3 regions of the Nocardioides imazamoxiresistens genome follow, and region 2 is predicted to be linked to each of the others. Evidence: predicted binding sites of a transcription regulator. Region 2 holds the regulator's gene; each other region holds the start of a gene.
What was found. Region 2 encodes HrcA, which represses chaperone genes, less so after heat shock. Its sites were predicted from a motif close to TTGGCACTCGNNNNNNNCGAGTGCCAA; they were not measured.
Positions count from the first base shown of each region.

Region 1: a site for HrcA is predicted at 1,690-1,716, ahead of groES (co-chaperone GroES). Genes of this name have one in related genera too.
Region 3: a site for HrcA is predicted at 7,192-7,218, ahead of RDV89_RS10875 (FmdB family zinc ribbon protein). Genes of this name have one in related genera too.

Region 1 is NZ_JAVYII010000001.1:306,536-316,265, reverse strand. It holds gene RDV89_RS01520 (acetyl-CoA C-acetyltransferase) at 1-424, shown strand, start outside; gene RDV89_RS01515 (class I SAM-dependent methyltransferase) at 441-1,631, opposite strand; gene groES (co-chaperone GroES) at 1,874-2,170, shown strand; gene groL (chaperonin GroEL) at 2,306-3,925, shown strand; gene RDV89_RS01500 (GNAT family N-acetyltransferase) at 4,107-5,015, shown strand; gene guaB (IMP dehydrogenase) at 5,068-6,582, shown strand; gene RDV89_RS01490 (hypothetical protein) at 6,630-7,289, opposite strand; gene RDV89_RS01485 (GuaB3 family IMP dehydrogenase-related protein) at 7,465-8,571, shown strand; gene RDV89_RS01480 (carbon-nitrogen hydrolase family protein) at 8,582-9,382, shown strand; gene RDV89_RS01475 (glycerol-3-phosphate dehydrogenase/oxidase) at 9,423-9,730, shown strand, end outside.
Region 2 is NZ_JAVYII010000010.1:141,832-151,561, reverse strand. It holds gene RDV89_RS19195 (Gmad2 immunoglobulin-like domain-containing protein) at 1-617, shown strand, start outside; gene RDV89_RS19190 (16S rRNA (uracil(1498)-N(3))-methyltransferase) at 614-1,369, opposite strand; gene dnaJ (molecular chaperone DnaJ) at 1,371-2,558, opposite strand; gene hrcA (heat-inducible transcriptional repressor HrcA) at 2,630-3,706, opposite strand; gene RDV89_RS19175 (DUF2470 domain-containing protein) at 3,971-4,663, shown strand; gene RDV89_RS19170 (MBL fold metallo-hydrolase) at 4,700-5,584, shown strand; gene RDV89_RS19165 (DUF3097 domain-containing protein) at 5,648-6,499, shown strand; gene hemW (radical SAM family heme chaperone HemW) at 6,525-7,760, opposite strand; gene RDV89_RS19155 (dioxygenase family protein) at 7,784-8,746, opposite strand; gene RDV89_RS19150 (AMP-dependent synthetase/ligase) at 8,893-9,730, opposite strand, start outside.
Region 3 is NZ_JAVYII010000004.1:337,419-347,148, forward strand. It holds gene RDV89_RS10835 (polysaccharide pyruvyl transferase family protein) at 1-186, opposite strand, end outside; gene RDV89_RS10840 (lipopolysaccharide biosynthesis protein) at 228-1,781, opposite strand; gene RDV89_RS10845 (glycosyltransferase) at 1,678-2,766, opposite strand; gene RDV89_RS10850 (O-antigen ligase family protein) at 2,763-3,962, opposite strand; gene RDV89_RS10855 (GDP-mannose 4,6-dehydratase) at 4,315-5,289, opposite strand; gene RDV89_RS10860 (MscL family protein) at 5,333-5,689, opposite strand; gene RDV89_RS10865 (SAF domain-containing protein) at 5,741-6,373, opposite strand; gene RDV89_RS10870 (hypothetical protein) at 6,447-6,701, opposite strand; gene RDV89_RS10875 (FmdB family zinc ribbon protein) at 6,842-7,156, opposite strand; gene RDV89_RS10880 (acyltransferase) at 7,260-7,784, opposite strand; gene RDV89_RS10885 (mannose-1-phosphate guanylyltransferase) at 7,935-9,038, shown strand; gene RDV89_RS10890 (hypothetical protein) at 9,459-9,728, shown strand.

The DNA of each region.
Region 1 (9,730 bases), on a different contig from region 2:
GGCCGCCCTGGTCGTCATGAGCGACACGAAGGCGAAGGAGCTGGGCCTGACCCCGCTGGCGCGGATCCTCTCGACCGCGGTCACCGGCCTCTCGCCCGAGATCATGGGTCTCGGGCCCGTGGAGGCGATCCCGGCCGCCCTGCGCCACGCGGGCCTGGCGCTCGACGACGTCGATCTCTTCGAGATCAACGAGGCATTCGCGGTGCAGGCCCTCGGTTCGGCCCAGCTGCTCGGGATCGACGTCGACCGGCTCAACGTCAACGGCGGCGCCATCGCCGTCGGCCACCCCTTCGGCATGACGGGCGCGCGCATCACGAGCACCCTCATCAACTCCCTGCGCCACCACGACAAGCAGATCGGCGTGGAGTCGATGTGCGTCGGCGGCGGGCAGGGCATGGCGATGGTGCTCGAGCGGCTCTCCTGAGCCGCGCTGGTCGCTCTCAGACGGGCCGGACGAGCAGCGCGGTGCCCTCGCCCCCGACCCGGGTGAGCACGACGGTCGCCTCCTCGCTGCCGCGCAGCGCGAGGCGCTTGCGCAGCTGCTCGGGCACGACGTCGACGCCCCGCTTCTTGATGGTGAGGCGCCCGACCGCCCGCTCGCGCAGGGCGGCGCGCAGCTGCTTCTCGCGGTAGGGGAGCTCCTCGAGCACCTCGTACGTCGTCGCGAACGGCGTGCGGAAGCCCTCGTCGGAGACGACGTACGCGATGTGCTCGTCCAGCAGCCCGCCCTCGACGCTGCCGGCCACGGCGGTCACGAGACCGGCGCGGATGACGGCGCCGTCGGGCTCGTAGAGGTAGCGGCCCACGGGGCGTACCGGCCGCTCGGCCGCTCCGTCCCAGGGGTCGTCGGACTCCGTCAGCGTCGCGAGGCCCTCGGTGCCGAGCACGGTCGCCCGGCGCCGGGCGACGGCGAGGTGCGGCGACCACAGCACGGCCTCCTTGACGTCGCCGCGCTCGCTGACCCACTCGGCCTCCACGCCGTCGGGCACCAGGTCGTGGGGGAGGCCCGGTGCGAGCTTCGCGACGCTGGGCCGACCCGCGAGCAGACCGGTCACGAAGTCCCACGAGGGCACCCAGGCCGAGGCGTCGAAGACGCGGCCGCGGCCGTCGCGGCGGGCCGGGTCCACCGTCGCGACGTCGAACGCGTCCAGCGCCAGCGTCGTCGCGTCGGCCACGGTCGCGGCGCCCTCCAGCCCCAGCGCCGCCAGGTTGGCCTCGGCGATCGCGACCCGCACCGGGTCGAGGTCGACCCCGGCCGCGACCAGTCCGGCGCGGGCCAGGGCGAGCAGGTCGCCGCCGATCCCGCAGCCGAGGTCGACCACCGCGCCCGGCCGGGCGGCGGCGAGCCGCGCGGCGCGGTGGTCGGCGACCCGGCGCCGGGTCGCCTGCTCGAGGCCGTCGGGGGTGAAGTACATCCGCAGGGCGTCCTCGCCGAACTTGGCGACGCCGCGGACCCGCAGCCCCACCTGGGTCAGCGCGGCCGCCGCCCGCTCGGGGTCGGGCTCGGTGCGGCGCACGGTCGCCGCCGCGCGGACGGGGTCGCCGTCGGCGTCCGCGTACGCCCTCGCCGCCACCTCCAGCAGCGTGCCGCCGTCGGGCGTGAGCAGCCAGCGCAGCGTCGCGAGGTCCATGGGCGCATCCTTCCAGTCGCGTCGGACGCCGTCCCCGCGCGGTCGGGTCCGGACACTTCTGGCACTCGTTCGGGCGGAGTGCTAACGTCGGCGCTGGCACTCTCCCCTGGAGGGTGCCAACGTCGACGATGACGGCGCGGCCCCCGCGACGGCGTGCCCGAAACGGCGACGACCCAACGCCCCGTCGGGCGGCACCCGCCGTCCGCACATTCGGATCCGCACGGAAAGTGGAGGTCGACATCGTGTCGGTCAACATCAAGCCCCTCGAGGACCGCATCGTCGTCAAGCCGCTCGACGCCGAGCAGACCACGGCGTCCGGTCTCGTCATCCCCGACACCGCGAAGGAGAAGCCCCAGGAGGGCGAGGTCCTCGCGGTGGGCGCGGGTCGCTGGAACGAGGACGGCGACGAGCGCATCCCGCTCGACATCTCGGTCGGCGACAAGGTCATCTACAGCAAGTACGGCGGCACCGAGGTCAAGTACGCGGGCCAGGAGTACCTGATCCTGTCCGCCCGCGACGTCCTCGCCATCGTCGGCTGACGAACTGGCATCCCGCCCGGCAGCGTTGGGCCCGCTCGACGACCCGCTCCGCTGGAGGTCGCCTCCGCGGGCCCGCCTTGCCGGGCGGGCGCCATTTCGCCAGCACCCACGACACCCCGACAGAGGGAGTAACCCATGCCCAAGATCCTGGAGTTCGACGAGAACGCCCGTCGCTCCCTCGAGCGCGGCGTCGACGCGCTCGCCAACACCGTCAAGGTGACGCTCGGCCCCAAGGGCCGCTACGTCGTCCTCGACAAGAAGTGGGGCGCCCCGACCATCACGAACGACGGCGTGACCGTCGCCCGTGAGGTCGAGCTCGACGACCCGTTCGAGAACCTCGGTGCGCAGCTCACCAAGGAGGTCGCGACCAAGACGAACGACGTCGCCGGTGACGGCACGACGACCGCGACCGTCCTGGCCCAGGCCCTGGTGCACGAGGGCCTGCGCGCCGTCGCCGCCGGCGCCAACCCGCTCGGCCTCAAGCGGGGTCTCGACCTCGCCGCGGCCGCCGTCGGCGACGCGCTGCGCGACGCCGCCCGCGAGGTCGACAGCAAGGAGGACGTGGCGAGCGTCGGCACGATCTCCTCGCGCGACTCGCACATCGGCGAGCTGCTCGCCGACGCGTTCGACAAGGTCGGCAAGGACGGCGTCATCACCGTCGAGGAGGCCAACACCCTCGGCACCGACCTCGAGTTCACCGAGGGCATGCAGTTCGACAAGGGCTTCATCTCGCAGTACTTCGTGACGGACGCCGAGGGCCGCGAGGCCGTGCTCGACGACCCGTACATCCTGCTGCACCAGGGGAAGATCTCGGCCGTCGCCGAGCTGCTCCCGCTGCTCGAGAAGGTCATCGCGGCCGGCAAGTCGCTCTTCATCATCGCCGAGGACCTCGAGGGCGAGGCGCTCTCCACCCTCGTCGTCAACAAGATCCGCGGCACCTTCACCGGCGTGGCCGTCAAGGCGCCCGCGTTCGGCGACCGCCGCAAGGCGATCCTCCAGGACATCGCGGTGCTCACGGGCGCCCAGGTCGTGGCGCCCGAGGTCGGCCTCAAGCTCGACCAGGTCGGGCTCGAGGTGCTGGGCCAGGCCCGCCGCGTCGTGGTGACGAAGGACAACACGACCATCGTCGACGGTGGCGGCGACGCCTCGGCCGTCGAGGGTCGGGTCAACCAGATCAAGGCCGAGATCGAGAGCACGGACTCCGACTGGGACCGCGAGAAGCTTCAGGAGCGCCTCGCGAAGCTCGCCGGTGGCGTCGTGGTGATCAAGGTCGGCGCGGCCACCGAGGTCGAGCTCAAGGAGAAGAAGCACCGCATCGAGGACGCCGTCTCCGCGACGCGCGCCGCGATCGAGGAGGGCATCGTCCCCGGCGGTGGCTCCGCCATCATCCACGCCGCCGCGGCGCTCGAGGGCGACCTCGGGCTGACCGGTGACGAGGCCGTCGGCGTGCGCATCGTGCGCAAGGCCGTCGACGAGCCGCTGCGCTGGATCGCCGAGAACGGTGGCGAGCAGGGCTACGTCGTCGTCTCCAAGGTGCGCGAGCTCGGTGTCGGCAACGGCTACAACGCCGCGACCGGCGAGTACGGCGACCTGGTCGCCCAGGGCGTCCTCGACCCCGTCAAGGTCACCCGCTCGGCTCTGGTCAACGCGGTCTCGATCGCCGGCCTGCTGCTGACGACCGAGACGCTCGTCGTCGACAAGCCCGAGGAGGAGGAGGCTCCCGCGGCCGGCCACGGCCACGGGCACGGTCACTGACCGACTCCCCCCAGCAGGACCCAGCAGGACCCGTACGCCCCCGGTCTCCGCGAGGAGGCCGGGGGCGTGCGGCGTCCAGGGCCGTCCCGGCCCGGTGCTGCGAGCGACGTCACGCGGCGCGTGACACGGGCGAAACACCACCGAGGCGTCCGCGCAACACGGTGCGCGCACCGTTCGAGGCATGCTCTGGCGCGTGCGTACGACCCTGCCCGACCGCCCCGGGACGCTCGCCGTCCTGGCCCGCGAGTGCGGCGCGGCGGGGGTCAACATCCTCGGCTTCCAGATCTTCCCGGGTGTCGACGCCGTCACCGACGAGCTCGTGATCCGCACGCCGGACGACTGGACCGAGCGCGAGATCGTCGCGCTGTTCGCGGCCGCCGACGGCACCGACGTGGTCGGCACGCCGTGCACCGACGCGGCGCTGGTGGACCAGCCGGCCCGCTACGTGCAGGCGGCGCGCGCGATCATCGCCCGGCCGGCGCGGTTCCCCGAGGTCGTCGCGCAGCTCTTCGACGCCGAGCCCGACATCTCGGCCGATCCCGACGCCACCGCCGTCGAGGGGCTCGACGTGATGGAGATGACGGTCGGCGACGTCGAGGTGCAGGTGCGCCGCCGCGCGGCGTTCACGGCGACCGAGCACGCACGCGGGGCCGCGCTCGCCGATCTCGTCTCGGACGTCCTCGAGCGCACGCCCACCCTGCTCGGCACCGCCTCGCGCCGCATGGGCGGCGGCATGCAGCCGACCTACGAGGTGCGGGGGCTCGCGGTCCACGCCGAGGCGGCGGGCGTACGCGTCGGGGTCGCGGAGATCGGCGCGCCCGCGGACCCGGGGGAGCCGGGGCTGCGGCCCGTGCGCCTGGAGGTCGACCCGGCCTGGCAGCGCCGCGGGATCGGTACGCGCCTGCTCACCGACGTCGCCCGCCTGGCGGCCGCGGAGGGTGCCACCGACATCCTGCTGAGCACCCGCGCCGACAACCAGGCGGTGCTCCCGATGGTGCTGGCGGCCGGGCTGCGGGGCCGGATCCGGATGTCGGCGGACGTGCTCACCGTCCGCATCGCGGTGCACGCCCTCCGGACTGCGAGGCGGTGACGCCCGCGGCCTAGGATGGCGGGGCCGCCAGCCCCACCCCCGTAAGGACGACATGAGCGCCACCCCCGGAGTACCCGACAAGTTCGCCGCCCTCGGACTGACCTACGACGACGTGCTCCTGCTGCCGGGCTACTCCGACCTGGCGCCGAGCGACATCGACACGACGTCCCGGCTGACGCGGGAGATCTCGCTGCGCTCCCCGCTGATCTCGGCGGCCATGGACACCGTGACCGAGTCGCGGATGGCGATCGCGATGGCCCGTCAGGGCGGCATCGGCATCCTGCACCGCAACCTCTCGGTGGCCGACCAGGCGTACCAGGTGGACCTGGTCAAGCGCACCCAGACCGGGATCATCTCCAACCCGGTCACGATCGGCCCCGACGCGACGCTGGAGGAGCTCGACCGGATCTGCGGGGAGTACCGGGTCTCCGGGCTCCCGGTCGTCGACGGCGCGAACACCCTGCTGGGCATCATCACCAACCGCGACCTGCGTTTCACGCCCGTCGCGGAGTGGGCGACCACCAAGGTCGACGAGATGATGACGCGGATGCCGCTGATCACCGGCCACGAGTCGATCAGCCGCGAGGAGGCCACCGCGCTGCTGCGCAAGCACAAGCGCGAGCGGCTCCCGCTGGTCGACGCCGACGGCAAGCTCGCCGGCCTGATCACGGTGAAGGACTTCGTGAAGTCCGAGCAGTTCCCCGACGCCTCCTACGACGCGGACGGCCGGCTGCTCGTCGGCGCGGCGATCGGCTACTTCGGTGACGCGTGGGAGCGCGCGACCACGCTGATCGAGGCTGGTGTCGACGTCCTGGTGGCCGACACCGCGCACGGCCACGTGCGGCTGCTGCTGGACATGGTGCAGCGGCTCAAGTCCGACCCGGCCACGAAGCACGTCCAGGTGATCGGCGGCAACGTCGCGACCCGCGAGGGCGCCCAGGCGTTCGTCGACGCCGGCGCGGACGCGGTCAAGGTCGGCTTCGGCCCCGGCTCCATCTGCACGACCCGCGTCGTCACCGGCGCCGGCGTCCCGCAGGTCACCGCGGTCTACGAGGCCTCGCTGGCCTGCCACCCGGCGGGCGTCCCGGTCATCGCCGACGGCGGGCTCCAGCAGTCCGGCGACATCGCCAAGGCGCTCGTCGCCGGCGCGGAGACGGTGATGATCGGCTCGCTGCTCGCGGGCTGCGAGGAGTCGCCGGGCGAGCTGGTGTTCGTCAACGGCAAGCAGTACAAGGCGTACCGGGGGATGGGCTCGCTGGGTGCGATGAGCAGCCGCGGCAAGAAGTCGTACTCCAAGGACCGCTACTTCCAGGCCGAGGTCACCAGCGACGACAAGATCGTCCCGGAGGGCGTCGAGGGCCAGGTCGCCTACCGCGGCCCGCTGGCCGCGGTCGCCCACCAGCTGATCGGCGGCCTGAGCCAGTCGATGTTCTACGTCGGCGCGCGCACGGTGCCCGAGCTGCAGGACAAGGGCCGGTTCATCCGGATCACCTCCGCCTCGCTCAAGGAGAGCCACCCGCACGACATCCAGATGGTGGCGGAGGCCCCGAACTACCAGGGGCGCTGAGCCCCCGGCGGTCCGGGGCGGCCCGGGCCGCCCCGGGTTGCCGTGGATCAGTCGATCGGCCAGCTGACCGGGTCGGCGACCGGCTCGGGGGCGCGCTGGTCGTTCCACACGATGGTGGCCGGCTCGCGCGGGTCGAGGAACAGCAGCTGGCAGGTGCGGTACTCGGCGCCCTCGCCGAACGACATCGCCGTGAAGAGGTCCTGGCAGCGCTCGTCCTCGATCTCGGCCCCACCGAAGCTGATCACGCCGCTGTCGAGGTCGGTGCCCTCCGCGTCGAGCACGTCGAACAGGATCTCGCTCGGCTGCGACTGCGTGACCGCGCCGTTGAGGTAGCGGCCCGAGTAGACGATGTAGTGCGGCACCGCGTCGCCGATGTTCTCCACGCTGTCCGCGTCGTAGCCGAGGCTGTCGACCTCGACCTCGAAGAGGTCCTCGACCTCGATCTCCTGGACGAACTGGCCGCCCTCGCGGTCGGTGGTGACGACGGCGGCCGGCGTGCTCATGCTCTCCTGCAGGCCCGACGCCGCGACGCTCGTGTCGAGGGGCACCTCGACGTCGCTGCCCTCGGCGGCGCCGAACTCGCTGCCGGCCAGCGGCCCGGTGCGGGTCTCTTCCGCCTCGGACTCCGTGTCGCTGCCGCCGCCGCACGCGGCGAGCGCGGCGGCGAGGACGAGGGCGGAGGGGACGGCGAGGATCGAGCGCTTCATGGTGTCCTTCCAGGACGTGCGGGGTGTCGGGGGTCCCCGACGGCGGGCCCAGGTCGGGGCCGGCGCGTGCCTACCCCACCAGGCGTCGGTCCACTCCTGCTCGCCGGGTGGTCCGGGCCACGGGGTACGCACGGGGGTTCAGGCGTCGTCGGTCCCGGCAACTAGGGTGTCCTCCGTGACCGAGATCGAGATCGGCCGCGCCAAGCGCGCCCGCCGGGCCTACTCCTTCGACGACGTCGCGATCGTGCCCTCGCGGCGCACGCGCGACCCGGAGGAGGTCAGCGTCGCCTGGCAGATCGACGCCTACCGCTTCGACATCCCCGTGGTGGCCGCCCCGATGGACTCGGTGATGAGCCCTGACACCGCGATCGCGCTGGGCCGCGCCGGCGGGCTCGGCGTCCTGGACCTCGAGGGCCTCTGGACGCGGTACGACGACCCCTCACCGCTGCTGGCGGAGGTGGCGGGCCTGCAGGGCGTGGCCGCCACGGCCCGACTCCAGGACATCTACACCGAGCCGGTCAAGCCGACCCTGATCGCGGAGCGCCTGCAGCAGATGCGCGACGCCGGGGTCACCGTCGCCGGGTCGCTGTCGCCGCAGCGCACCAAGGAGCACGCGAAGACCGTGGTCGACGCGGGCGTCGACATGTTCGTCATCCGCGGCACGACGGTCAGCGCGGAGCACGTCTCCAGCCAGGCGGAGCCGTTGAACCTCAAGGAGTTCATCTACGAGCTCGACGTCCCGGTCATCGTCGGCGGCTGCGCGACCTACCAGGCCGCGCTGCACCTGATGCGCACCGGCGCGGCCGGTGTGCTCGTCGGGTTCGGCGGCGGGGCGGCCCACACGACCCGGACCGTCCTGGGGCTCGCCGTGCCGATGGCCTCGGCGCTGGCCGACGTCGCCGCGGCGCGCCGCGACTACCTGGACGAGTCGGGCGGCCGCTACGTCCACGTGATCGCCGACGGCTCGATCGGCACGTCCGGCGACCTCGCGAAGGCGATCGCCTGCGGCGCCGACGCCGTGATGGTGGGCTCGCCCTTCGCGCGCGCCGTCGAGGCGCCGGGGCGCGGCTTCCACTGGGGCGCCGAGGCGTGGCACCCGCTGCTGCCGCGCGGCCAGCGTGTCGAGTTCCAGACCGTCGGCTCGCTCGAGGAGGTCCTGTTCGGACCCTCCCGCGTCGCCGACGGCACGATGAACCTCGTGGGCGCCCTGCGCCGGGCGATGGCGACGACGGGCTACACCGAGCTCAAGGAGTTCCAGCGCGTCGAGATCGTCGTCCAGTGACGCGCCGGGCATGAGCCTGCTGCGCGTCGCCGCCGCCCAGGGCCCGGCCGTGCCGGGCGACCTGGCGGCGAACGCCCGCACCGGCGCCGACCTGGTCGCCCGCGCCGGCGGGGCGGGAGCCCGGGTCGTCGTGCTGCCGGAGGCGTACCTCACCGGCTACGACCTCGACGTCTTCGCCGGCGCCCTGCCCGACCTCGCCGACCACCTCGGCCCGGCCCTCGACCCGCTGCGCGAGGCGGCCCGGGCCGCCGGGGCCCACGTCGTGGCGGGCACCGCGCTCGACCGCCGCGGCCGCGCCACGCTCTCCTCGGTGCTCGTGCGCCCCGACGGGGAGGTCTCGGTGCCCTACGACAAGCAGCACCTCGACGGCGCCGAGCGGCCGTACTTCGTGCCCGGCGACCACGGCACCACCGTCGAGGTCGAGGGCGTGGGGCTGGGCCTCAGCATCTGCTACGACGGCTGCTTCCCCGAGCACGCCGCGTCGGCGGCCCGCACGGGTGCCGCCGGCTACCTGGCCTCGGCGGCGTACTTCTCCGGCGGCGAGCACCGCCGCGACCTCTACTACGCGGCGCGGGCGCTGGAGAACGGGATGTACGTGGTGCTCGCCGGTCTGACCGGCCGCACGGGAGGGCGGGCGCTCAGCGGCGGCTCGGCCGTCTACGACCCCGAGGGCCGGGTGCTGGACCGGCTCGGCACCGAGACCGGGGTGGTCGTCGCCGACCTCGACACCGACCTCGTCGCCGCCACCCGTGCACAGCACACGATGGTCGCCGACCACCGCGCCTCCCTCGGTCCGCGCCGGCACGTCTGAGGCGCCGCCGCGTGACCGGGCGCGGGGCATCATGGGAGTCATGAGCGTGACCGCACCCGGAGTCCTCGGTCCCGACGCCCGCGACGCCGCGATCGGCTCGCTGTCCGGCACCGCCGCCGGCGACCTCGACGTGCTGGTGGTCGGCGGGGGAGTGGTGGGCGCCGGTGTCGCGCTCGACGCCGTGACCCGCGGGCTGAGCACCGCCCTCGTCGAGCAGCGCGACCTGGGGTCCGGCACGTCCAGCCGCTCGAGCAAGCTGGTGCACGGCGGCCTGCGCTACCTCGAGATGTTCGACTTCGCGCTGGTGCGCGAGGCCCTGGAGGAGCGCGGGCTGCTCCTCACCCGCCT
Region 2 (9,730 bases):
GGCTCCCCGGTGCGCTCGAGCTGCTCGCCGGCGAGCCGCTCGACCCGGACTACACCAACCTCGTCGCGGGCTGGGTCGGCGGCGCCGAGCAGGCCGACGGCGAGATCCGCGTGACCGTCAGCGGCCCCGCCCCGGGTGCGGCCCTCGACGTGGACCCGGCCCTGGCGGTGCAGCAGGTCGTCCTCACCCTCCAGGCGGCCGTCGGGGACACGCTGCCCGTGCGCTTCGTCGACTCCTCCGGCGCCGAGGTCGGCGAGCTCGGCGGCGCGACCAACCCGGTCTCGGCCGCCCCGGCGCTCGAGACGCTCCTGCCCGTCAGCATCGACGACCCCGCCGAGGGCTCGACGGTCTCGGGGACCTTCACGGCCCGGGGCCGCGCGAACACCTTCGAGAACACCGTCGTGTGGCGCGTCCTGGACGGCGAGGAGGTGGTGCTGGAGGGGTTCACCACGCACGAGGGCAGCTGGACCGAGGAGCGCCTGCACGCGTGGGAGACCGAGATCGACGCCAGCGGTCTCGAGCCCGGTTCGTACACCTTGGTCGTCACCAGCGACGACGTCTCCGGCGGAGAGGGCCCCGGCCCGGCGCAGGACACCAAGGACGTCACGATCGGCTAGGCCCAGCGCGACGTCCGGGCCAGCAGGGCGGCGGCCGCGGCGAGCCCGGCGGTGGAGGTGCGCAGGACCTCGGCCCCCAGGCGTACGGTCGTCGCCCCGGCGGCCTCGAAGGTCGCGACCTCGGCGTCGGTCAGCCCGCCCTCCGGGCCGACGACGATGCCGATCCGGGTGTCCGCGGCCTCCGGCGCGCTCGGCAGCGCGACGTCGCCCAGCGACGCGCGGCCCTCCTCGTGCAGCACGACGACGACGTCCAGTGCGGCCACGAGCTCGGCCGCCCGGTCCGTCGTCGCCAGCGCGGTCACCTCGGGGAACCAGGGCCGGCGCGCCTGCTTGGCGGCCTCGCGGGCCGTCGCGGCCCAGCGCGCGTGCGCCTTCGCCGCCCGCTCGCCGCGCCACACCGCGACGCTGCGCTCGGCGGCCCACGGCACGATCCGCTCGACGCCGATCTCCGTGAGGACCTCGACGGCGAGCTCCCCGCGGTCGCCCTTGGGCAGCGCCTGCACGACGGTCAGGGCCGGAGCGGGCGGCGGCACGTCGACCACCTCGTCGACCTCGACCTCGAGCAACCGCTTGCCGGCCGTGACGACGGGGCCCACGACGGCGCGGCCGCGGCCGTCCACGAGGCGGACGCGCTCGCCGACGGCGAGCCGTCGCACGACCACGGCGTGGTGCGCCTCGTCGCCCTCGACCCGGACGCGGCCGCCGCGAGCGGCGCCCGCGAGGTCCTCGGCGAGGTGGACGGGGAGCGACACGTCAGTGGGCGAAGCGGTCGCGCCAGCGTCCGAAGACGGACTTGCGGTGGACCTGCAGCGACCCGTCGCTGGCCTGCTCCTCGCCGCGCAGCTCCGCGAGCTCGCGCAGCAGGGCCTCCTGGCGGGAGTCGAGCTTCTGCGGCGTCTCGACGGCGACGGTGACCACGAGGTCGCCCCGGGCGCCGCCGCGCAGGCCGGGCACGCCGCGACCGCGCAGCACCTGCTCGGTGCCGGACTGCGTGCCGGCCTTCACCTCGAGCGGCACCTCGGTCTCGAGATCGGTCTCCTTGCCCTCGCCCACGAGGTCGGCCTCGAGCAGCGGCAGCCGGATCGACGCACCGAGCGCGGCCGCCGTCATCGGCAGCGTCACCTCGCAGTGCAGGTCGTTGCCGTCGCGCACGAAGAACTCGTGGTCGGCGACGCGGATCTCGACGTAGAGGTCGCCGGCGGGCCCGCCGCCCGGGCCGACCTCGCCCTGCTCGGTCAGCTGCACGCGGGTGCCGTTGTCGACGCCCGCCGGGATCTTCACCGTGAGCGTGCGGCGCGAGCGCACCCGGCCCTCGCCGGAGCAGGTGCGGCACGGGTCCGGGATGACCGAGCCGAAGCCGCGGCACGCCGCGCAGGGGCGCAGCGTGCGGATCTCGCCGAGGAAGGAGCGCTGCACGTGGGCGACCTCGCCGGCGCCGCGGCAGGTCGTGCAGGTCTGCGGGCTGGAGCCGGGCGCGGCGCCGTGGCCCTCGCAGGTCTCGCAGACCACGGCCGTGTCGACCTTGAGCTCGCGGGTCACGCCGAAGGCGGCCTCGGCCAGCTCGACGTCGAGGCGGATCAGGGCGTCCTGGCCGCGGCGCTGGCGCGGTCGCGGACCGCGGCCCTGGCCGCCGGCCTGACCGCCGGCGGCGCCGCCGCCGAAGAAGGCGTCCATGATGTCCGTGAAGGAGAAGCCCTGCCCGGCGCCGCCACCGAAGCCGGCGCCGCCGAACGGGTCGCCGCCGCGGTCGTACGCCGCGCGCTTCTGCGGGTCCGAGAGCACCTCGTAGGCCTGGCTGACCTCCTTGAAGCGGTCCTGGGTCGCCGGGTCGGGGTTGACGTCGGGGTGCAGCTGGCGGGCCAGTCGCCGGTACGCCTTCTTGATCGCGTCCGCGTCGGCGTCACGGCTGACGCCGAGCAGCTCGTAGAGGTCCTGGCTCACGTGTGTCCTGTCCATCGTTTCCGTTGCGGGTGCGGGTGGGGTGTCCGGTCGGCGCGGTGCGCGGCGCCGGCTCAGCCGTTCTCGTCGAGGATCCGCGACATGTAGCGCGCGACCGCGCGCACCGCCGCCATGGTGCCGGGGTAGTCCATGCGGGTGGGGCCCACGATGCCGAGCGTGGCCAGGGCGTCCGGGCCGACGCCGTACCCCGTCGTGACCACGCTCGTGCCCGAGAGCTCCTCGAGCGGGCCCTCGGCACCGATCCGCACGGTGACGCCGCCGCCGGTGGTGGCCTCGCCGAGCAGCTTGAGGAGGACGACCTGCTCCTCCAGCGCCTCGAGCATCGGTCGCAGCACCGTGTCGATGCCCTCCCCGAAGCGGGCGAGGTTCGCCGTCCCGGCGACGACGACGCGCTGGTCGGCCGCGTGGTCGGCGAGGGCGTCGACGAGGACGCCGACCACGTCCGCGGTCACGCCGGCGGCGTCGGTCGTCGCCGCCCCGGGCTCGAGCCCGCGGTCGGGACCGGCGTCGCGGCCCTCGCCCGAGGCGGCGCGCAGGGCCGCGAGACCGTCCGCGGCGGCCGTCAGCCGCTCGCCGACGACCGCGCGGTTGACCTGCGTGCGCAGGTCGGCCACGGCGTCGTCGTCGAGGTCCCGGTCGACCTCGACGAGCCGCTGCTCGACCCGGCCGTTCGAGAGGATGAGCACGACGAGCAGCCGTCGTGGCGTCATCGCGACGACCTCGACGTGGCGCACCGTGCTGTTGGACAGGATGGGGTACTGCACCACCGCGACGTGGTGGGTCAGCTGCGAGAGCAGCCGGACGCTGCGACGCACGGTGTCGTCGACGTCCACGGCGCCCTCGAGGAACGTCGAGATCGCCCGCTTCTCCGCCGACGACATGGGCTTGACGCCGGCGAGCCGGTCGACGAAGACGCGGTAGCCCTTGTCGGTGGGGATCCGGCCGGCGCTGGTGTGGGGCTGGTGGATCAGCCCCTCCTCCTCGAGCTGCGCCATGTCGTTGCGCACGGTGGCGGGCGAGACCCCGAGGCCGTGGCGCTCGACCAGCGCCTTCGACCCGACCGGTTCCTCGGTGGACACGTAGTCCTCGACGATGGCGCGGAGCACGGCCAGACGACGCTCCTCGACCACTGCAGCACCTCCTGTCGGCCCCGTACCCGTCCCCGTCCCGTCCTCGCGGGGAGCGGACACCTCGGTGCCTGGCACTCCCGCGACGCGAGTGCCAAGCCTACTCCGGAGTCGCGCGGGGCGTGAGTCGACGGGTCCCCGCACCGGCCGACGCCGGAGCCGACGCCGGGGCGAGCGGGCATCCGCGCCTCGGACGCCCTTGACCGCCGCCCCCACCTGCAGGTTAGCCTTGCCTAAGTCGCTCTCCAGGAGGTCCTTGTGCTCCCCATGCTCGCGTCGGCCGATCCCGACCAGCTCGCCGCCCGTGCCCGCAGCGCCCTGTCCTGCCCGGCGGCGGCGAGCATGGTGGTGCGCGGCACCGAGCACCTCTTCGGCGGCGAGGACCTGGGGCTGCAGGACCGCGACGGCGTGCCGACGCTGGTGTGCCGGCGGGGCTCGGTCGTCGAGCACGCCGGGGCCGCCCGGCAGAAGGCCCTGCTGCGCCTGATCTCCGGCGTGGTCGAGGACGACAGCACGACCGAGTCGGTCGTGCTCGCCGGTCGCCTGGCGGTGCCCGAGCCCTGCTGCGACCCGAGCATGAGCGCGGTCGCCATCGAGCCGAGCATCATCATGCTGATCCGCACGAACGCCGACGGCACCAGCCGGCAGTACCGCGTGCCCACCGCCCTGTTCCGCAGCCCCGTCCACGCGCTGAACGAGGGCTACCTCCTGCGCTGCACCGAGCACATGAACGAGTGCCACGACGCCGAGCTGCGCCAGGCCGTCTCGCTGTGCACGGGCACGCCGGCGCCCTACCTGGCGGGCGCCGCCATCGCGGGCCTCTCGCCGCAGGGCGTGGAGGTCCAGTGGGTCGACGGCGACGGCGCCCACCTGCGGCGCGTGGCGTTCGAGCGTCGGGCGAGCACGCCCGACGAGCTCGCCACCTCGCTGCGCGACCACCTGCACTCCGGGCTCTGCTGAGCGACCCGCACCACCCGGTTCCGTAGGGTCGCGGCCATGGGCCGCTCCCCCGCCACGACCACGTTCGTCGAGGTCGCCGACCGCGTCTGGGTCGCGCGGCACGAGTGGTACGACGTCAACGTCACCCTGGTCGCGGGCGGCGAGGGCGCGCTGCTCGTCGACACCCTCGCCTCCGAGCACGCGGCCGCCGGGCTGCGCGACGAGGTCCGACGGGTCCTCGGCACCACCCCGCTCGTCGCGGTGGTGGACACCCACGAGCACCACGACCACGTGCTCGGCAACGCCACGCTGCTGGACGCCTGGCCCGACGCCCTCCTCGTCGGCCACGAGGAGGCCGCGCGCCGGATCCCCGAGGTCCTGCCCGCGCAGCTGGCCCGCGCGGTGGCCGACGGCCACCCGCGCGCCGAGGAGATGGCCGCCAGCCGCGTGCTGGCGCCGACGACCACGTTCTCCCTCGCGCACGCCGTGCAGCTGGGCGACCGGCTGGTCGAGGTGGTCCATCCCGGCCGCGGTCACACCGGCGGCGACGTCGTGCTCCGCGTGGCCGACGCGGACGTCGTCGTCGCCGGCGACCTCGTCGAGGCGGCGGACGACCCCGGCGCGGCGGTCCCGGCGTACGGGGACGACTCCTTCCCGCTGGAGTGGCCGGCCACGGTCGAGACCGTGCTCGGGCTGGTGACGCCGACGACGCGGGTGGTGCCCGGGCACGGCCCGGTGGTCGACCGCTCCTTCGTGCTGGACCAGCACGGGTCGTTGGCGGCGCTCGCCGCCCAGGTGGTCGACCTGGCGGCGACCGGGGTCGGTCCCGACGAGGCCACGGCCGCCGGCACGTGGCCGTTCCCCGTCGAGCGGCTGGGCGCCGCGGTGGCCCGCGGGTACGCCGCGCTGCCGCCGGGGGCGCGACGGCTCCCGCTCGTGTGAGCCGCGACCGGCTGCGGCGCGCCTGCCCCGGTCCTGTCGGTGCGGCCGCCTAGCGTTCTCCTCGTGCCCGACCGCTACGGATCCGACGTCCTGTCCACCGACTGGCGCGCGCCCAAGGGCGGCCGCGCCACCGAGCACCCGGCCGACAAGGGCCTGGTGGTCGAGGAGGTCACGACCGACTGGTGCGGCGAGATCGTCGCCGTCGACCGCGACCTCGACACGCTGACCCTGGAGGACCGTCGTGGCAAGCGCCGCACGTTCCCCCTCGGTCCGGGCTTCCTGCTGGAGGGGCGCCCCGTGATCCTGACCGCGCCGGTGCGCGCCGCGGCGCCGAGCGCGCCGCGTCGCACGGCCTCGGGGTCGATCGCCGTGCCGGACGCCCCCGCCCGGGTCGCCCGCGAGTCGCGGATCTTCGTCGAGGGCCGCCACGACGCGGAGCTCGTCGAGAAGGTGTGGGGCGACGACCTGCGCATCGAGGGCGTCGTCGTGGAGTTCCTCGGCGGCGTCGACGACCTCGCCGAGCACCTCGTCGACTTCCGCCCCGGCCCGGGCCGCCGCGTCGGCGTCCTGGTCGACCACCTCGTGCGTGGCTCCAAGGAGAGCCGCATCGCCGACTCGATCAGCCGCTCCGCGGCGGGCAGGCACGTGCTGATCGTGGGCCACCCCTTCGTCGACGTGTGGCAGGCGGTGAAGCCCGAGCGCCTCGGCATCCCGCAGTGGCCGACGGTGCCGCGCTCGATGGAGTGGAAGCACGGCGTGTGCCAGCAGCTGGGCTGGCCGCACCGCAACCAGGCGGACATCGCCCGGGCGTGGCAGCACATCCTGAGCCGCGTCTCGTCCTTCGCCGACCTCGAGCCGGCGCTGCTGGGTCGGGTCGAGGAGCTCATCGACTTCGTCACCGACCCGGCCGGCTGACCCGGCCGCCCCGGGCCCGCGAGGTTCACACGAGGAGGTCGCGCACCACACCGTCGGCCAGCAGGCGGCCCTCGCGCGTCAGCACGACCCGGTCCCGCTCGAGCGCCCCGGCCTCGACGAGCCCCCGGGCGACGAGGTCGGGCAACGCGGAGCGGCCCGTGGCGTCCAGCGCGGCGGTGTCGAGACCCTCGCGCAGCCGCGTCTCGAGCAGCACCCGCTCGGTGCGACGCACCTCGTCGTCGAGCACCTCCCGCGCGTGCCCCGGGGAGACCCCCTCGGCGAGGCGGCCGGCGTACGCCGCGGGGTGCCGCACGTTCCACCACCGCACGCCCCCGACGTGGGAGTGCGCCCCGGGCCCGACGCCCCACCAGTCGTCGCTGCGCCAGTAGGCCAGGTTGTGGCGGCAGGCGCTGGCGTCGCGGCGCGCCCAGTTCGACACCTCGTACCAGCGCAGGCCCGCCGCCTCCAGGGCGGCGTCGGCGATCAGGTACTTGTCCGCCAGGTCGTCGTCGTCCGGCATCGGGACCTCGCCGCGTCGCACGCGCCGGGCCAGCGCCGTGCCGTCCTCGACGATCAAGGAGTACGCCGAGACGTGGTCCGGCTCGCAGGCCAGAGCGGCCTCGAGGCTGGCGCACCAGTCGTCGACGGACTCCCCCGGCGTGCCGTAGATCAGGTCGAGGCTGACCTCGTCGAACCCGGCCGCCCGCGCGTCGCGGACCACCCCGGGCACCCGCAGCGGGTCGTGGGTGCGGTCCAGCACCGCCAGCACGTGCGGCACGACGGACTGCACGCCGAACGAGAGGCGGGTGAAGCCGCCGGCGCGGAGCACGGCCAGGTCCGCCGCGCTCACCGAGTCGGGGTTGGCCTCGGTGCTCACCTCCGCATCGGGGGCGAGACCGAACTCGTCCCCGATCGCGGACAGGATGCGCACGAGGTCCGCCGGCGGCAGCAGCGTGGGCGTACCCCCGCCGAAGAACACGGTGTCGACCGGGCGGTCGACGTCACCGAGGACCCGGCGGGCGAGGCGGATCTCGGCCACGGCGGCGTCCGCGTACGTCGTGCGCGAGGCGCCGCGCGGCGCGGCCGGACCACCGAGCTCGGTGGCGGTGTAGGTGTTGAAGTCGCAGTAGCCGCAGCGCACGCGGCAGAACGGCACGTGCACGTAGAACGCGAACGGCCGTCGCCCGAGCGCGCTCAGGGCGTCCGGCGGGAGCGACCCGTCGGACGGGACCGGGTCTCCCGGCGGGGGCGTGGACGGCACCCGGGGAGTCTCCCAGAGCCGCCTCAGACAGGCACGTTGAGGCGCAGCACGTAGCCCTCGTCCACCGAGCCGGTGAGGGTGGCCATCTGCAGCGAGTGGCCGTCGGAGAACACCATGTCGGAGTCGAGGCTGACCCCGTCGAGGTTCGTCGCGCTGTCGCCGTACCCGTCCGCGTCGGCGTACACGGCTGCGCAGACGTCCTCGGGGAACGCGATCTGCGAGGTCCGCAGCTTGCCGCTCGCGCTCGTGGCGTCGTCCACCGACCCGTAGACCTCGAAGTGCAGGTGGGGCCACCGCCCGGGGTAGCAACCCGGGAAGACGCTGGTGAAGGTGAGCGCCCCCGAGGCGTCGGCGACCTGCACGCCGCGCAGGTAGTTCTCGTCCTCGGCCCCCGACGAGTACAGCGAGTAGCGGCCGTCGCGGTCGCACTGCCAGAGGTAGACGGCGGCGCCCTCGTAGGGCGTCATGCCGTCGGCCGCGTTGTCGTAGATCATCAGACGGATCGTGAGCGGCACGCCCTCGGCGACGCCCGAGGCGTCGCCGAAGCTGGCGGTGATGTCGCTGCGCACGATGCCGGAGGCCGTCAGGATGTTGACGCCGTTGGTGCCGTCGGCGGGGTACGGCCCGTTCGTCTCCTCGGGGATGTCGCCGTCGTCGAGCCCCTCCTGGCTCGTCCCGTCCCCGCCGGGGGCGGCGCCGTCGCGACCGCCGGGGCCGCCGGGGCCGCCGCCCGCTCCCGAGGTGGCTCCCGCGCTGGCTCCCGCGGTCGCCGAGGAGCTGGCCGAGGACGCGGCACCGCTGCCGCTCGACCCGGTCGCACAGCCCGCGACGGTCACGGCGCCGACCGCGCCGAGCAGCCCGAGGACCCCGCGGCGGGCCATCGGGCGCCGCCCGACCATGCCGGCGTCCTGCATGACGGGCAGGTCGTGCGCGAGCCCCTCGCGGTGCTCGTCGTGCTGGTCCGGGTGGTGGGTGCGGTGCGTCACGGGGGTCCTCCTGACCGGGCACGAGCCCGGAGATGCCGATGGGTGCCGCCGGTCCTCCGACCGGCGACACCCATGACAGACCCGCTGCCTGTGGTCGCGCTGTGCGGCCTCTGTGCCGGGGCGAGGAACCCCGGCGGCCGCGCGGCTCAGGCGTACAGCTTGTCGATCGCCTCCGCGTTGTTGGCCTCGACGACGGGGCGCTTGACCTTCATCGAGGGCGTGAGCTCACCGGACTCGATGCTGAGGTCGTGGTCGAGGATCGTGTGCTTCTTGACCGTCTCCCACCGGTTCAGGCGGGCGTTGAGCTGCTCGACGTAGCCCGCGATGAGCTTCTGCATCTCGGCAGAGCTGACGACGTCGGTGTAGGACGCCCCCTCCATGCCGTTGTGCGAGGCCCAGTCGGCGACCTGGTCGGGGTCGAGGGTGATCAGCGCGACGCAGTAGTTGCGGTTGTTGCCGATCACGAGGAACTGGCTGGCGTACGGGCACAGCGCCTTGAACTGCGACTCGATCGCGGTCGGCGCGATGTACTTGCCGCCCGAGGTCTTGAACAGGTCCTTCTTGCGGTCCGTGATCTTGAGGAACCCGTCCTTGTCGAGCTCGCCGATGTCACCGGTGTGCAGCCAGCCGTCGGCGTCGAGCGTCTTGGCCGTCTCCTCGGGGAGGTTGTGGTAGCCCTCCATGACGTTGTGCCCCTTGATGAGCACCTCGCCGTCCTCGGCGATCTTGACCTCGCCACCCGGGAAGACGTGCCCGACGGACCCGAACTTGTACTCGTCGGGGTGGTTCACGAAGGCACCCGCCGCGTTCTCGGTCAGCCCGTAGCCCTCGAGGATGAGGATGCCCGCGGCGTGGAACCACTCGGCCACCTCCTGGTTGAGCGCCGCGGAGCCCGAGATGAAGAAGCGGACGCGGCCACCGAAGCGGTCGCGGACCTTGGAGAACACGAGCTTGTCGAACAGGCCGTGCTGCACCTTGAGGCCG
Region 3 (9,730 bases), on a different contig from region 2:
GCTTGTCATGAGCGACCGCCACGCCTTGCTCGAACGCACGAGGAAGTCTTCATCGCTCAGACCGAAAGCACGAAGGTAGTTGTCGTCTCGGGTTCCGACAAAGATGTGCAACGGACCCAGGCGGCGCAGACGATCGATCAGAGGGCGCCTCAGCACGGCATCGCCGACGTTGTCGTATTGGCCCATAGCCGATACGAAGATTGGGGGGCCTGCGACCGGAGCTTTTGTCACTTCTTCATCTTCCTCGTCATGCTGAGTAGCTTCGCGCAGTCCGCTCGGAACGAGCGAGAGACGACAAAAGCCAGGAGCCAGTAGGAGCCAGCCAGGAAAGTGCCGACCGCGATGGCCAGTAAGGAATGGTCGACAAGCGAGCTCGTCGTGAGTGCGATGGCGACTGCTGGGACACCATGCCGGGCAGTGCGCCAGAGCGCTGCGCCGGCCAGCGAACGCATCGGCAGCCCAGTTGCTCGCTCGCACCACGCCATGGACGCCAGCCAGTTCAGGCCATATCCGACGGACAGGGCCGTAGCCACACCCACGGGTCCCCACGGCAGTCCGGCCAGGCATCCGACAACGATGAGCGGCTGCGAGACGAGGTAGAAACGGAACTGCGCGCCCGTGTTGCCAGTAGCAACGTAAGCCCAGTACGCAATCTGACCCAAGGATCTGAAGGCGGCAGCGATCGCAAGGCACTGGACGATCGGGACCATGCCGAGCCAGGCGGGCCCAAAAACGATCTCAACGGCTGGTTGCGCAAAGCCGATGAGGAGGGCGTAGAGCGTTCCTACGATGTAGATGCCGACGAGCTGCCCGCCTCGCAGGTAGTTCACAAAGCGCGTGCGATCGTCCTGGACGCGAGACAGGACTGGCAGGGCTACCCTGGTAAACGGCGCAAGCAACTGGTTCACCGGGAGCATGACCAGTTGGTATGCGCGCGAGTAGAGACCGAGACTGGTAGCACCCCACGCAGCACCGATCATGATGTTGTCCGCGTTCCGCGTGCTGAAGGCGACGGCATTGGTGCCTAGCATGCCGCCACCCACTTTTACTATGGGCCGGATGTCCCCTTGACGGTTCGGGCCCCGCGGGCGCCAACGGGAGACGGCCACTAGGGACACGGTCGAGAGCGCGCTGGTGATGAGCTGCTGCGCAACAAGCGCCCACACCGACCCCGTTGCGATTGCGATGATGACGGCGCCGATCAGCCCTCCGGCCGCCGGTACGACTTCCGTGGCGTTGAGAGCGACGAAGCGCATCTCCCGGTTCACTTCGGCTCTGAACTGCGCCCCGAGAGCGTTGATGAAGACGACGCCTGCGAGCACCTCCGTCAGATATCGAAGATCGGGTTCTCCGTAGAAGTCCGCAACCAACGGCGCAGCGAGGTAAATCGCCAACGTCAGCACGACGCCGATCACCACGTTCAGCCAGAACAGGTTCGAGCGCTGATGGTCGCTCAGGGTCTTCGCTTGGATGGACGCATTGGTCAGCCCGAAGTCACGCAGCAGATCTGCGATACCAACGATGACCGCGATCATGGCTATGAGACCGAACGCGTTCGGGTCAAGAAGGCGGGCCAGCACGATGAGTCCGCCGAATTGGATGACAATCCTGGCGGCCTGCCAGACGAGCGTCTGAGCCGCTCCTCTACTGGCCTGGCGGCCGAGAGACGGGGAAGTGCTAGTCAATGGGGCCGACCATTCGTTCGAGCAGGCGCTCAAGGCGCTCGCCGCACACCGCAGCGGAGAAGTTGGCAATCCATCCGGCGGGCGGGGCCGATTCAATCGTGTGAGCGGCGAGAACAGCCTCGACCAGATCGTCGGGATGAGCGCTCAATGCCAGTTCTCCGGTGACCCCTGGAACGATTGCGTCCGCAACCCCCAGCGCGGTGGATGGCGCTACTACAGGCACGCCCGAGGCGCCGGCCTCGACCAGAACGTTGCCCAAGCCTTCCCGTTGCGAAGGCAGCAGCAGCACCGACTCGGTGGCGGGCACCTCTGAGGTCCAGTCGTCGACCCACCCCTTCATGTCGAGCGTGACGCCGGCTGCGGAGGCGGCGTCGATGAGTTGCTCCCGGAGGGGGCCGTCGCCGAAACAGGTGAGTTTCGTATCGACTCCCCTCGTCTTCAGGCGGCGGGCGGTCTCGACGGCTAGAAGGGGCTGCTTCTGTTGGACCAGGCGGCACGTGAGGACGAGATTGAGCTGCTGGTCGTTCGACCGCGGGCCGTTCGCGATTCCCGCGTGCCGCCGGTCGGATACCGGGTTCGGCAGCACGGCCAGACGGTCTTGGTGGACGCCGAATGCTGCGACGAGTTCGGCCGCCACGGGGTGGGAGATCGCTAGCACCAGGTCCGCGCGGGAATACAACCGCTTGGTCAGCGCTGTCTTGGCTCGGTGCTGCAGCGACGACCCCGCGAGACCGAGCGTGACGAGGTTGCGCTCGCTCACCGCGTGTTTGGGCCGCGAGCTGCGCAGCATGGCCAATGCGCCGAAAGCGATGAGGTTGCTGATGCTCTGCAGGCTGACGACGGCGTCCGGTCGCACTTCGCGCAGCAGGTCCCGAAGGGCGCGCGACTTCACCGCGTTGCCGCGGTGGTGATGGAGGGTGTGTCCGGTTACCCCAGGGGGGAGCAGCCCCAAATTGACCGGCTTGCCCGTGAGGACACCGTGAACCTCATGACCCCTCAGAGCCAGTTGAGCCATCCAGGTCCGCCCGACATATTCGGCGCCTCCACCGGCAAGGGAGGTCTGGACGACGACGATCTTCACAGGAGTTGCCTGCCTTTCGGAGTTGCCAGCGCGGCTGATTTCTCGGCCGGCGCCTCTGCAGCGCCGCCGAGGCACATCAGTGCAGCCCAGCCGATGAGTAGGTGGGACGAGTGGACGGCGTCGAGTGCGTTGTAGCCCGCGAGGGCGACGGCCAGTGTCACGGCGCCGGCTGCCGCTGCCGCATCTCCCGAGCCGTGTGCTCGCTTGACCAGGAGGAGGAAAAGGAGCACCAGGCACGCGGTGCCGATCAAACCGAGGCTGATGAGCGCTTGGAAGAAAGAATTCTCGACGATGAGGGGACTGTAAAGACGCGCCGTCTCGCCTGAGGTTGCGGGCCCGGAGCCGATGTAGTTGGTGTGCGCCGCCGCAGCGTTGGCTACCGACAGTCCGTCGAGGCGAGCCCCGGTCGAGCGCGCGGCCTCGTTCGAGGCGAGACGGTCACCCACTCCCGAGAAGTTGAAGATAAACAGAGCCCCGCCGGCCGCGAGAACCACTAGGCCCACGGATCGCCCAAAGCGCGCCCCCGTTCCCCGTTTCGCGTACAACATCATTCCGACGGCGATACCGATGGCGCAGGCGGCAAGCGACGCGCGGGAGCCGGTGCTTGCGAGCCCTGCTAGCGCCGGGATCGCCATTGCCAGGTACCAGCCGTCTCGGCGCACCAGCCACGACACCAGCGCTAGGGTTGCCGCCACGCCGAGAAACATGGCCGCCGTGAGCGGATGGGGGAACGACGCCGCCGCGCGATACACAGACCAATCGTTCGGTTGCGGCTGGCCCAATGCGCGAAAGAGTGGTCCGTACACGGGGTTGAGGCGCAGGGCGAACTCCAGCACGGCGTAAGCGCCGAGGAGAGCCCCGCTGATCATCCACGCGTGGCGAACGGACTCCGATTCCGGTCTTCCTACGCGGCCAGTGACGCATGTGAGCACCGACGCCGCGAAGGTCAGTATCCAGGAGAATCCGTAGCCGCTGCCGCCGTAGAAGAACCACAGCAAAAGCGCCCACGCGACCAGGAGCCAGACGATCACTCGAACGGCGCGGTCCCGCGTGCTCTGGACGTCACTGGCCCGTGGTTCCTTTGTGTCGGCAATGGACCGCCGTACTAGCCAAACAATCAGGATGACCGCCGGCGCGGGTATCAAGTCGAGCAGCGGGATCCGAGAGGTGAGGGCCCCCGGAACGAAGGCGTACATGCAGAGCGACAGGGCAGGGAGGTGCCGAGTCGGAGTTGCCGAGACTGCCAAGACGGCCAGTATCGCGAAAGCAGCCACTGCGGGGGCGCCGTCTACATATCGCTCCGCCACCAAGGTGCCGACGCCCGTCGCCGCCGCAACCAGCAGACATCCACAGAGCAGGACGGCCGCCCACGCGCGGTTGTGAAGATCCACTACGGGAGCTGGGGTCGTATGACAGTGGTGGGCACCATGGTTCCCTCAATAGAGCTTGGGCTGGCAGGTGCCAGTCTGGTGCACACGCCGTCTGGTTTCTGCCGATCCCGCGAGATTGTCCGCGCGGTCACGTCACATCCCGCGATTGCGCGCCCGCTCAAGCCAACTCGACGATGGCCGATTCGACCATGAGGGGCACGAGGTCGGGAAGTAGCAACGTGGCCTTCCAGCCGAGGGCCTCACGCGCCCTCGTGGCGTCGCCCACGAGGTGGTGCACCTCCGCCGGTCGCAACAGGGCCGGATCAACCTGGACCAGCGGTTTCCAGTCCCGGACGCCTACGTGCCCGAACGCCAGGTCGAGAAACTCCCGTACCGTGTGCGTCTCGCCCGTCGCGATGACGTAGTCGTCAGCCACGTCCTGCTGGAGCATCAGCCACATGGCCTCGACGTAGTCGCCGGCGTACCCCCAGTCGCGCGCTGCGTCGAGGTTGCCCAGCGTCAACGTGTCCTGCAGGCCGAGGCTGATCCGCGCCACTGCCTGCGTGATCTTTCGCGTCACGAACTCCGGGCCGCGTCGCGGGGACTCGTGGTTGAAGAGAATCCCGGACGAGGCGTGCATGCCGTAGGCCTCGCGGTAGTTGACAGTCATGTGGTGGGCAAACGCCTTCGCGGCACCGTAGGGGGAGCGCGGGTAGAAACGGGTGGTCTCCGTTTGCGGGGTCTCCTGGACCTTGCCGAACATCTCCGAGCTGGACGCCTGGTAGAAGCGGACGCGGTTGTCGGGGTCGTGCAAGCGGATCGCCTCGAGGACGTTCAACGCCCCCTGGCCGGTGACCGCCGACGTGTGCAGAGCGCTGCGGAACGAGTGGGCCACGAACGACACGGCCCCGAGGTTGTAGACCTCGTCGGGGTCGCTCACCTTCAGGGCCCGCGCGATGCTGGCGAAGTCGGTCAGATCGCCCTCATGGAGGACGACACCGGGCGCCACGCTTTCGACGAGTGCGCGCTTGGGGTTGTTCTGACCGCGGATGAGTCCGTGGACTTCGTAGCCCTTCCCCGTCAGGAGCTCAGCGAGGTAGAGCCCGTCCTGACCGGTGATGCCGGTGATGAGGGCAGAGCGGCGCTGGGACATGGCGCGATTGTGCCAGCGTCACTGTCACGATCGCGCGCCAGGCTCAGATCTCCTTGGCCTTACCGGCCGCCAGCAGGTCGCGGATCTCCTCGAGCAGCTTCACGTCCTCGGGCGTGCCCGGCGCCGGGCTCGGGAAGTAGCGCTCCTTCGCCTTCGTGTAGGGCAGCACGATGAAGAAGTAGACGACCGCGGCGAGGATGACGAACGAGATGACCGCGTTCATGAAGGCGCCGAACGAGTTGGCCTCGTTGGTGAAGTACTCCGACGCCGTGTCGGGCAGCTGGGCCGTGAGCCAGTTGGTGAAGGTCGTGACGACCGCACCGAATGCCGTGCCGATGATGACCGCGACCGCCAGGTCGATCAGGTTGCCCCGCAGCAGGAAGTTCTTGAAGCCGGTCATGACGTCTCCTCATCGTCCCGAGACCCTCGGATCAGGGTCGCCCCGCGCACGTTAGTCCCTGAACGCGACGGTGAGGAAGGCATGCACGGCCGCGCCGGCGATGTCGGACGCGTCACGGCTCGGGGCGACCACGACGACGAGCCGACCGCCGAGGGTGGCGTCCGCATCGGAGGCTGGCAGCGCCGCCACGCGGACTGAGCGGGCCACCGTCGAGGTCTCGCCGGTCTGGGGATCGGTGGCGACCACGTCGACGGTGTCGCCGACGCTCAGGAGCGCGGCGACGCCGGCGTCGGGCAGGCGTACCGGCACGGCGGTCTCTCCGGGACCGGGCTGCCACGCCGCGGTGCCGACGACTCGTGCGCTGGTCACCTGCTCCTCGGCGGCCACCGGTGCCGCCAGCGTCTCGCCGAGCAGCTCGGACGCCCCGGGGCGATCCGCGGGCGCCTGGTGCGGCGCGACGTCGCGTGTGGTGAGGTCCTCGGCGCTCAGCGCCGTGCCGGCCGGCAGGTCACGGGCGGCCACGACGACCGGGACGGTGTCCGCCGACGGTGGCTGGGTAGCGCCCACGACGACCAGCGCGCCGAGAGCGGCGGTCGCTGCCGCAAGTAGGCGGCGTCGGCGCGTCAGCGCGTGGCGGGCCGATCGGAGGCGGGTGGCGAGCGACGCGCCGGAGGTCGAGGACATGCCGCGACCGTAGGGCGGTTCGGTCGCGGGCGTCGGCGCGTCTCCACAGGCAGGGGGGGCGAGAGCCGGACGGTCAGGCGGCGGGGGTGACCAGCTGCGCGTACACCGCGCCCGTCGCGGCGTCGACGACCTCGACGTGCACGCCGCCGCGGAGCAGGGGAGCGGACGTCCGGGTCCCACCCGGCTTCGCGTCCACGAGCAGGTAGCCGCCCTCGCCGGAGTCGGGGTCGACGGCGAGCACGAGGAGGGGGCGCGGCTCGTTCACGTGGATGAGGAGCTCGGAGCCGTCGAGCGTCACGCAGACGTCGTCGATGCACGGTGCGGTCATGCGGGGCCTGCTTCGGGTGTCGGCCGCCCGGCGGGTTCCAGGGCGTCGGCTGTCAGAACGGCCGGGACACGCGAATTGTTACGCGTCGGTAGGGTGACGCCGATCTCGACTAGACCGGTCGCCCCGACCCAGGCGGAGCCTCAGGCGGAGGCCTTCGAGCTGGACGAGGAGTCCGACTTCTTCTCGGTCTTCTTCTCCGCTGGCTTGTCGGCCTTCTTCTCCGAGGAGCCGGACGAGCCCGAGGAGTCCGACGAACCGCTGGTCGACGACGTCGTCGTGCCGCGGCTGTCGTTGCGGTAGAAGCCGGAGCCCTTGAAGACCACGCCGACGGCGTTGAACAGCTTGCGCAGCTTGCCGTTGCACTCGGGGCAGACGGTCAGCGCGTCGTCGCTGAAGCTCTGCACCTGCTCGAACGCGTGGCCGCACTCGGTGCAGGAGTACTGGTACGTGGGCACAGGAACCTCCGAGGGACGTGGCTGACCCGGAGAGGTTGGCACTCCCCGGGCTCGACTGCCAATTCTACGCCGCCATGCGTCCGACCAGATCAACCAGCGGTCGTCACAGCTCGGGCGCGAACTCCTTCTCCGCGATGGAGTCGACCTTTTCGCGGTACGAGGAGCCTCGTCTGTCCTCGTCCGCAGGCCAGCTCGCTACTCGTGCGACGAAGTCGTCCCAGGTGCCCAATCTCCTCGCGGGAACTCCCGCCACGACGGTTCCGCTCGGCACAGATCGGGACACGACTGAACCCGCGCCGACTACGACCCGATCGCCAATCTTTACCCCCGGCAAGATGGTGGCTCCGGCTCCGATGAACACATCGTCCCCGATCGAGATCGGCGCGTACCGGTAGCGGCGGCCGCGATGGTCACGAACGAGCCAGCCACTGCCGTCGTGGGTGACGAGTCGGACACCGGACGAAACGGTGACACGGTCGCCGATGCGCACGAGCCAGGGCTCGGTGGTAGCGACGGGCGAGAGGATCCGACAGCCCGTACCGATGCTCACACCAAGGGCGCGTGCGGCCTCCTCGTGCCCCTTGGTCCTCGTGATGAGTTTCCGACGCAGTCGCTTGACCCGGCTCATCGACTGGCTTGCCAAAACGGTGGCATGTTCACGCGTTGAGCCTAGCCGCGATACAGGTCTCAAAGGGATGCGTCGGAGCAATTGGTACCAGTCACTCCCGCCATCGGCATCGCGCCTAGGGATGAACGGCGGACGGTAGGTTGGCCGACCGTGACCGACATCGAGAACTTCTGGGCCGTCATCCCCGCCGGCGGTGCCGGGACGCGCCTGTGGCCCCTGTCCCGCAAGGGCGCCCCCAAGTTCCTCCACGACCTCACCCGCTCCGGTCGCTCGCTGCTGCAGGAGACGTGGGACCGCGTGCAGCCGCTCGCCGCCGACCGCGTCCTCGTCGTCACCGGCGCGGCCCACCGCCCGGCGGTGGCCGAGCAGCTGCCCGGCCTGCCCGACGACCAGCTGTTGGCCGAGCCCAGCCCGCGCGACTCGATGGCCGCGATCGGCCTGGCCGCCGCGATCCTCGAGGTCCGCGACCCCGACGCCGTCCTCGGCTCCTTCGCCGCCGACCAGGTGATCGAGGACCAGGCCGGCTTCCTCGCCTGCGTGCGCGAGGCCGCCGAGGTGGCCGCCGCGCGCGACGTCGTCGTCACCCTCGGCATCGAGCCGACCCACCCGGCCACCGGCTTCGGCTACATCCGCTCCGGCGAGCTGCTCGACCCCGCCGGGTCGGGCACGGCGCGCACCGTCGAGCAGTTCGTCGAGAAGCCCGACGCTGCGACCGCGGCGGAGTACCTCGCCAGCGGGCGCTACCGCTGGAACGGCGGCATGTTCGTCGTGCGCGCCTCGTTCCTGCTCGACCAGCTCGCGATCAGCCACCCCGACCTCGCCGCCGGCCTGCGCGCCATAGCCGCCGAGCCGACGCGCCTCGACGAGCTGTGGGGCGACCTCGAGAAGATTGCCATCGACCACGCGGTCGCCGAGCCCGCCGCCGACCGCGGCCTCGTCGCCACCGTGCCGGGCACCTTCGACTGGGACGACGTCGGCGACTTCGACGCCCTCGCCGGACTGCTCGGGAAGGGCGCCAAGGACGGTGAGGGCCACGACGTGACGGTCCTCGGCGACGCCGCGCGCGTGCGTACCCTCGACGCCTCCGGCATCGTCGTCGCCGGCACGGACCGCGAGGTCGCCGTGATCGGCCTCGACGACGTCGTCGTCGTCGACACCGGTGATGCGCTGCTCGTCACCACCCGCTCGCGAGCGCAGGACGTCAAGAAGATCGTCGAGGCGCTCAAGGCCGACGGCGTCGACGGGGTGCTCTAAGGGCTCTCAAACGAGAGCACCCGGGCCGCTCCGGACGTCGACCAGGGCCGGCGGGGGTTCACGGAGCGACCCGGGTGGGTCTCGGGGTGACGCGTCGCGGTCAGCGCTGACCGCGGGTGTCACGTCACGGGTGGTAGCCGTCAGCGTGCGGACAACGCTGTCCGTGCTTCATGCGGCACTTCAGGGCGCGACGGAACCTCTTCCACTTGCGCATCGCGGATCACCGCTTCTGTCGGTACGTCGGTGGCCCGCCTCCCAACGGCACCACCCGGCCGACGATCTCCCTCCCCAGGAAGCCGTCGAGGCCACCGTAGGACCGGGAACCTTGGTCCTTCCACAGAACCTCCTGAGGCTTTACCCACAACCCGTGATCTGCGTCGGTCCGGGCCCTCCGAGACCCCACCGGTCTAGTCTGCGCCCATGACGACACGGGGGAAGTCGGAGAGCGAGCTGCGCGACCACAGGACGGCCGGGGCGGTCCTGCTGCTCGTGTCGGGCGTGCTGGTGGTCGCGGGATACGTCACCGAGGGGTGGGAGACCGCCATCGTCGTCGGCGCGCTCCTGTCGCTGCCCGCCTGGTGGTTCCTGCTGGTCGCCGCGGTCGGTCGCGGCGTCGCGATCGGCCTCGGGCTGGCCGCCGAGTCCGCCCGGCCCGCGGCGGACGGGACCGCGGACCCGTCCACGCCATAACG